3 regions of the Paenibacillus sp. FSL R10-2771 genome follow, and region 3 is predicted to be linked to each of the others. Evidence: riboswitches for the same ligand, from Rfam matches in the RefSeq annotation. Region 3 holds a riboswitch; each other region holds the start of a gene.
The links. A riboswitch is a leader RNA that binds a small molecule or an ion and turns the genes downstream of it on or off. The one in region 3 is predicted to bind cyclic di-AMP.
Positions count from the first base shown of each region.

Region 1: another riboswitch for cyclic di-AMP. It lies ahead of NSU14_RS29095 (hypothetical protein); the one in region 3 lies ahead of NSU14_RS32210 (3D domain-containing protein).
Region 2: another riboswitch for cyclic di-AMP. It lies ahead of NSU14_RS06560 (alpha/beta fold hydrolase); the one in region 3 lies ahead of NSU14_RS32210 (3D domain-containing protein).

Region 1 is NZ_JBBOBM010000001.1:6,752,855-6,755,118, reverse strand. Features, by position in the region: gene NSU14_RS29095 (hypothetical protein) at 343-789, opposite strand; cyclic di-AMP (ydaO/yuaA leader) riboswitch at 965-1,132, opposite strand; gene NSU14_RS29090 (MerR family transcriptional regulator) at 1,736-2,137, shown strand; gene NSU14_RS29085 (oxidoreductase) at 2,170-2,264, shown strand, end outside.
Region 2 is NZ_JBBOBM010000001.1:1,551,295-1,553,558, forward strand. Features, by position in the region: gene NSU14_RS06540 (Na+/H+ antiporter subunit D) at 1-179, shown strand, start outside; gene NSU14_RS06545 (Na+/H+ antiporter subunit E) at 185-667, shown strand; gene NSU14_RS06550 (Na(+)/H(+) antiporter subunit F1) at 667-960, shown strand; gene mnhG (monovalent cation/H(+) antiporter subunit G) at 950-1,309, shown strand; cyclic di-AMP (ydaO/yuaA leader) riboswitch at 1,308-1,441, shown strand; gene NSU14_RS06560 (alpha/beta fold hydrolase) at 1,449-1,808, shown strand; gene NSU14_RS06565 (MerR family transcriptional regulator) at 2,194-2,264, shown strand, end outside.
Region 3 is NZ_JBBOBM010000001.1:7,433,530-7,435,793, forward strand. Features, by position in the region: gene NSU14_RS32210 (3D domain-containing protein) at 1-974, opposite strand, end outside; cyclic di-AMP (ydaO/yuaA leader) riboswitch at 1,263-1,492, opposite strand; gene NSU14_RS32215 (TatD family hydrolase) at 1,691-2,264, opposite strand, start outside.

The DNA of each region.
Region 1 (2,264 bases), 680 kb from region 3:
TGGCACTGGAACAGATAGCATAGCATTAGCAAATGGAGAGCCGTGGCGGATGCTGCGGCTTTTATTAATATGTACGACGTCAGCGGATTTACTCTATGCAGCGCTTGCTACGCGGACTGAGAGGACCTTATTTTGTGAAAAAGCCTGCTTTTTTGCCCGTTGCGGACTCAGGCGCGCTTATATTGTTCGAAGGAGCTCAAAATGAGGCGAAACTGGTTAGTTAAGGTCCTCTGAGTCCGCATGGATCGCTGATTCGACTGATTGGGCGAAATAACGGATCTACAGTCCGCATGGATCGCAGCAGCATGCTTGAGTCTATTGTTGCAGGCCCCACCCAGCTCCCTATCCCGCCGACGGACGCGGGACAGCTGGCCGCGCAGCAGCCATCTGTTCGCGAATCCCTCTGAGCTGCGCTTTCAGCTCAGGAACGCTTCGCTGCAGGATGAGGCTGATCTCGGGCAGCGGCAGCTGGATGCCGTACCATAAGGCGCTGGCGATCTGATCCTCCCAGGTGAGCAGGGCAGAAGAGCAGCGGCCGCGGTCTTGAGCAACCAGCGAGCATTGCCGGATGCATTCCCTGTAGGAGGCAAGGGAGTAAGCATCTGCTTGGATGCTGCCCTTGAGCCAAGGCTCATAGAGTGCCGCGAATGTAGCAATTGCGGCTTGATCGGCGCGGGCGCCCTTCTCCAGCAGGAGACAGCTTAGCGCATAGATGGTTCCGCTATATTGCTCAATATAGCTGGTGAATCCGGCAGCGGGAACTGCATTGGACGATAATGGGTCTGGCATGTGGACACGTTCCTTCCTGAATGTGGGCGATTTATAGTTTGGATATGTAGTTGATAGGTTTGCCGAAATGCTGATCCGCCGGAATAAGTGCGCAAAAAACCGCAGACAGAGGAGGACCTCTGCTGCGGTTTTGTTACAGGCGTAAGAAGCCTGGGGCAAAATCGTGGCGGATCAAGATCTCTCTCTTTACGCTTACGGGGTTAGCTGTCGGATTCGGACGGTGAGAGTCGCCCTACCTTTTGAGACTGCGTAATTGAAGTCTCCTTCGGATTCACCCCAAGTAGGCCTGCGGCCTGATGGTTCCCCCGTTTTCCGCTTGGCGGAAATTCAGCGTGCATTCACATTATCGCTGGTAACTTTCAACACGAATCATACCCTTTCAGGATTGTCTTTGTAAAAATGGAAAAGAGTGCTTCTGCGCCGGATTTGCAATAAATTGCTGCTTCGCGAGGAATATTGGAGACTAAAACCATATATGTGGCCGATTATCATCCGTTTATCTCGCTCAATCGCCGTTTTTTATTTTTGGGAGGTAGCGGTGAGGGAACTCCGGAAATATTAATGCGTTAGACCGGAAACGCCGTCGATATTGATTTTTTGTGAAATGGCGTATTAGTGAGTAATCGGGAGATAATGAGAGATTGAAGATGAAGTAAGCGTTACCCGTCTGGCAAATAGATTCGTGAATGTGTTATTAGAGTAATTATGGCGGTTTACAATTTGTACCTGAATTAGAACCTGATTCTACGAAAAGTGTACCTTTCTAGCCGCACAAACCATACATCCGGGAGGGCCTAATTCCCGCTTCCCGAATGCTTGACTTGGACCCTACTCCAGGGATTATTATTTGAATCTGTAAGGGCAGACGGTCAGTAAATTACCAAGACTGAAAGCCAAACTAAGAAGCTGGATTAAGAAGCTAGATTAAGAAGGAGGCCAGCAGCCAATGGAGCCTGTTTTTACGATCGCCGAGGTAGCAGAGCGGACAGGACTCAGCCAGGATACCATCCGCTATTATGAGAAAATCAAGCTCCTGCCCCCGGCAAGCCGCAAGGAGAACGGCCAGCGGGCATACAGCAGGCGTGAGCTGGACCGGGTGCATTTCGTCGCTATTCTCAAAAGAACCCATATGCCACTGCGCACCATTCAAGAATATATCAGGGCTTCAGCGGAAGAGGACTACGAGGAATGCTACAGTGTGCTGGACAGGCATAAAACGTTGATTGAAGAGCAGCTCACGGAACTTACGGCGGCACTGGAGCTTATGAAATACAAGCTGAAGAACTTCCGGGAGCTTAAGGACGGCAGGTTCATCGCGGAAATGGAACAGAGGAGGAACGAAGTGTGAAAATTGGGATGAATACGGAGCTGAAAAGCGGGATGAGTAAAGAGTCGAACAATGAGACAAACAATGAGGCGAGTAATACGAAGTTTATGCAGCGACCGATTCCTTCCGGATGGGGTCCGGACACTAC
Region 2 (2,264 bases), 5.9 Mb from region 3:
AACCGGTGAATGAATTGCCTAGAGTGAACTTGAAGGCTGCATCGGCTATTGCCGCCGGACTCCTGCTGCTTGTGATTGCTATGGGGGTCGGTGCCGAGTCCGTCTATGCTTATGTATCGCAGGCAGGCGAGGTTTTGGCGTCACCTGCGCGGTACATTGAAGCCATAATGAAGGAGTAGAGAAGATGGCCCTACAATTCCTCTTAAATCTGTTGATTGCCTTTCTGTGGATGGCGATAAATAACGATGGCTCTGGCTCAAGCTTCATAGCCGGCTACGTCATCGGTATTATATTATTGCTGATTTTGACGAAATCCCTGGCCCGGACCCGGCCATTCTATCTCATACGTATATGGGCTATACTGAAGCTTCTGCTGATCTTTGCCCGTGAACTTACGGTCTCGAATTTCGTGGTCATCGGCCATATCATCCGTCCAAAGCTGGCTATACGTCCCGGTATCTTTGCTTATGAGACTGCCTTGACCTCGGCTTGGGAGGTTACGCTGTTATCGTGCCTGATCTGTCTGACGCCGGGAACCCTGACTCTTGATGTTTCGAAGGATGGCAGGACGCTGTACATTCATGCACTTGATATTAAAGATGCAGAGCTGCTTGTCGCGCAGATTAGAGGCACTTTCGAACAAGCGATTATGGAGGTGACCCGGTAATGATCCAAGTTATGCTAACCGTGGCAATGATCATTCTGGCGCTGGCGATGCTGGCATGCCTGTTCCGTCTCCTGAAAGGGCCAACCCGATCAGACAGGGTTGCCGCGCTCGATACGATAGGCATTCATGTACTCGCAATGATCACTGTTTTCTGTATGCTGCTGGATACCCAGGACTTTCTTGAAGTTATTCTGGTTATCGGTATTCTGACGTTTATTGGAACAACGGCACTGGCCAGATATATTGAACGGGGAGCCGTTATAGAGGATGGAGGGAACCCGAATGACAGGTGAACTGATTAGCTCCATTCTTGTGGTGATGGGTGCAGTCTTCTGCGGCTTAAGTGCCTTCGGCTTGGTCCGGCTGCCTGATGTGTACCTGCGTTCACATGCGGCCACCAAAAGTGCAACCTTCGGGGTGCTGTGTCTGCTGACAGGAGGCTTCCTGTACTTTTGGTTTAAAGACGGAACGGTTAATATCAAGCTGCTGCTGGCGATTGTTTTTGTATTCATCACTTCACCGGTGGCAGGCCATTTAAATGGCCGGGCAGCCTACCGTTCCGGAGTTCCCTTATGGAAGGGAAGCATACAGGATGATCTGAAGGTCCTGGGGGAAGAGCGTCAGGAAACGTCTGCAAAATAATACTTAATCGCTGAATTCCTTATAGGAAGCGGGGGAACCAGGTTATATGGGGTGAATCTCGGGATAGACGAGTAGGGCTACTTTCAGGCCCGAATCCGGCAGCTAACCCCGCAAGCGTTCATGAGAGGATGCACTGTTTATGCCGCATATTGAAGTGAATGGAACGTCGCTGTATTACGAGATGTCGGGCAACGGTCTGCCCATTGTTTTTATTCATGATTATTCGACCTCCCATCATCTGTTTGAGCCGCAAGCGGATTATTTCAGCAAGCGTGCGAAAGTAATCGTATTCGATTTAAGAGGGAACGGGCAGTCCGGTAAAATGGATGTGGAGATTAGTCGGATCGTAGACACACAATGTGAAGATTTGAAGCTGTTATTGGACGCTTTATCTGTAGAGAAGGCTGTGATCGTAGCTTGTTCCAGTGGTGCTGTGCTCGCCCAGCTCGACAGACCGCACGAAGGAAATTGCAGCAGAGTATGGTGCGGTCATTTATGACTTTGAATGGATCGGTTGTTCAAGGAACTGAACAGTGAGGGAAGGGTAACCTCAAGCCTCCGGCGAAACCGGCGGGTCCGGCGGGACTGCAATATCCAGTGGATCGGCCCGTTGCATAAGTATTTGGCGGCGGAGGGCCCACGCTGGAGAGCAATATATGTACCACGCACTTCATGAAGAAGCACTCAAATATTACGACAAGTTTCTGGAGACCGGTCAAGGCAGGATCGAGGACAATATCCGGATGGATCTACGGCCAACTGCCTTCGCAGGCAGTTGGCCGTTTTTGATGCGAAAAAACGCAAATAAGTAATTTCACACATTTATTTCGTGGAACACGAATACTATTAAAATATATAAGTCCACTAGAAAGAGGAGAGATGTTATGGTTCGCCATTACACGCAGCTGGAATTGATCACGATATCGAAATTACCTCCGACCACAGTGAAGAGATG
Region 3 (2,264 bases):
TTCGGATCCACTGCAATAGTGCGGCCTTCCGTTACGCGTGTGCCGGAGGCGGTGCGTGTTCCAATTCCCGGTTCTTCCGATGAATAAGCCGTCATGGATACGTTTTTGATCATTTTTTTGTATTCAAAATCTACGCCTGCCTTGCTCGTGACGTTGTTGCTCTTCGCACTGACTTTGGATGATTTGGAGGTTGTTGTTGCTTTGGATGTAGTTGCAGCAGCTACAACAGGCTTCGGAACCGCTTTGGTACCGACAGCAATAACCTTATCTTTGGTTACCGTCTGAACTTCCTTGCCGACCATATTCATGGAGACTAGCTCCCCATCCTGATATATCTTCTCGATATGCTGGATGATCGCGCCCGGCTTGCCTGCCTGTGCAACTCTTACGTCTCCCTTATACAGAGAGGGGTCTGCGGTTTTGATGACCTTAAAAGGCAAGTTTACTGTCCGCTGTACGGTCTGCTTGGTAATACGGACAATCTTGACTTCCATGTCGGGTGTGACTGCGGTATCAAGCGAAGGGAAAATCTTGTCATTGCCCTCCAGGCTGTAACCCAGCTTGGTAATGGCATCTCCGAGCGAATCCTCGGTGGTGTATATGGTCTTGGTTGCACCGTCTGCAGTAAGCACAAGCTTCTGCGCACGGGTGATTACGACACGGTCGCCGTCTTGTATTTCATCACTAAGGCCAATAGATAGCTCATCATACGGCTGCAGCGAAATTTGTTCCTTTGCCAGCACATCACTGAGCAGCGCTTCCCGCGTCTCCAGTGTCTGTACCTGTCCGTCTATAACTAAAATAATTTCTTTATTACTCTGACCGTGTACGTACAGCAGAATTAACAGTGCGATAACAATCGATATCACACCTGCAAGTGAAAGTACGCGAGGATTCACTTGCTTCAACCGTAATGCGAAAGACCTGCTGGATGATTGCGAATCATGGGATACCTCTGGTTGGAATACGCCCACTCTCTCCATCCTCCTTACATAGCCCCGTCGTCCAAGTTATATCAAGGTGACTGCATCATTTCTGACGAAACTAGGTTTGAGATTGCAACAGGATACGCCCGCATTGCTCCAGCGTTTCCTGCTCATGGATCGCCTGCTCGGCATAGCTACTCCGGATATCTGTTATATAACAGTATGCCGGGAACATCCGCATTATTCAAAACAAAAAAAAGCCCAAAAAAGAGTTCACAGAGGACTCTTTCGTGGCTTCTCCGGTGTCGAATACGCGGGAATGTTTATGCACGAGGTTTCCTCTCTTACTTGCGCTTACGGGGTTAGCTGTCGGGTTCGGGCATAAGAGAGACGCCCTATCTCAGGTCACCCGCTCACGGCGGTTGCCCTCAAATTCACCCCAAAGACCACGTGAAGAAATCAAATAAAGTCTGCGGCAATTCTGTGTTGTACTCTATGTACGGGCATGCGGCAGGGCATTTATTGGTTCCCCCGTTCTCCATACGGAGACTCAGCGAGACGATCCATGAAATAGTGACTGTCACAGTAACAACAGCTCACTGCACTGAAAAGATGATATCCTGTTTTGATACATGTTGTAAAGGACGATTCAACCACGTTTACGTAAAAAAATGATTAAAATATTGTAATATTCAGCCGTTTTTAGACTATAAAAGTTTAATATATCGGCTATACTTCATTTTTCACCGCTTTTTCTCCCGTTTTCAGACAATCCCAAATCGTTCCAGTGCGTTCGCATACGTAATTTCCGCCAATTCCTGTAAATCAATCCCTTTTATTGCCGCAGCTGCCTCCGCTACCAGTCTTACATGTGCGGTCTCATTCCGCTTGCCGCGGAAGGGGTGCGGAGTCAAATATGGGGAGTCCGTTTCGATCAGCAGCCGGTCCAGAGGAGTCTGGGCGAGCACCTCTTTGGGCACCCTGGCATTCTTAAACGTAATCGGTCCGCCGAAGGACAAATGGAAGCCGAGATCCAGACACATTTTGGCGCTTTCCCAGCTGCCGGAGAACGAATGCATCACCCCTCCAACCTCACCCGCTTTTTCCTCCCGCAGAATCCGGATTACATCCTCGTGGGCATCGCGGTTATGGATACAGATTGGCATCTTCAGTTCACGAGCCAGGCCAATTTGCTTGCGGAATACCTCATGCTGCACATCCTTAGGAGAGGTGTCCCAATAATAGTCAAGTCCGATCTCACCGATGGCCACTACCTTGGGATGACTGCAAAGCGAAGCGATCCATTCGAGGTCGCCCTCCTTCATACTGAATGCATCC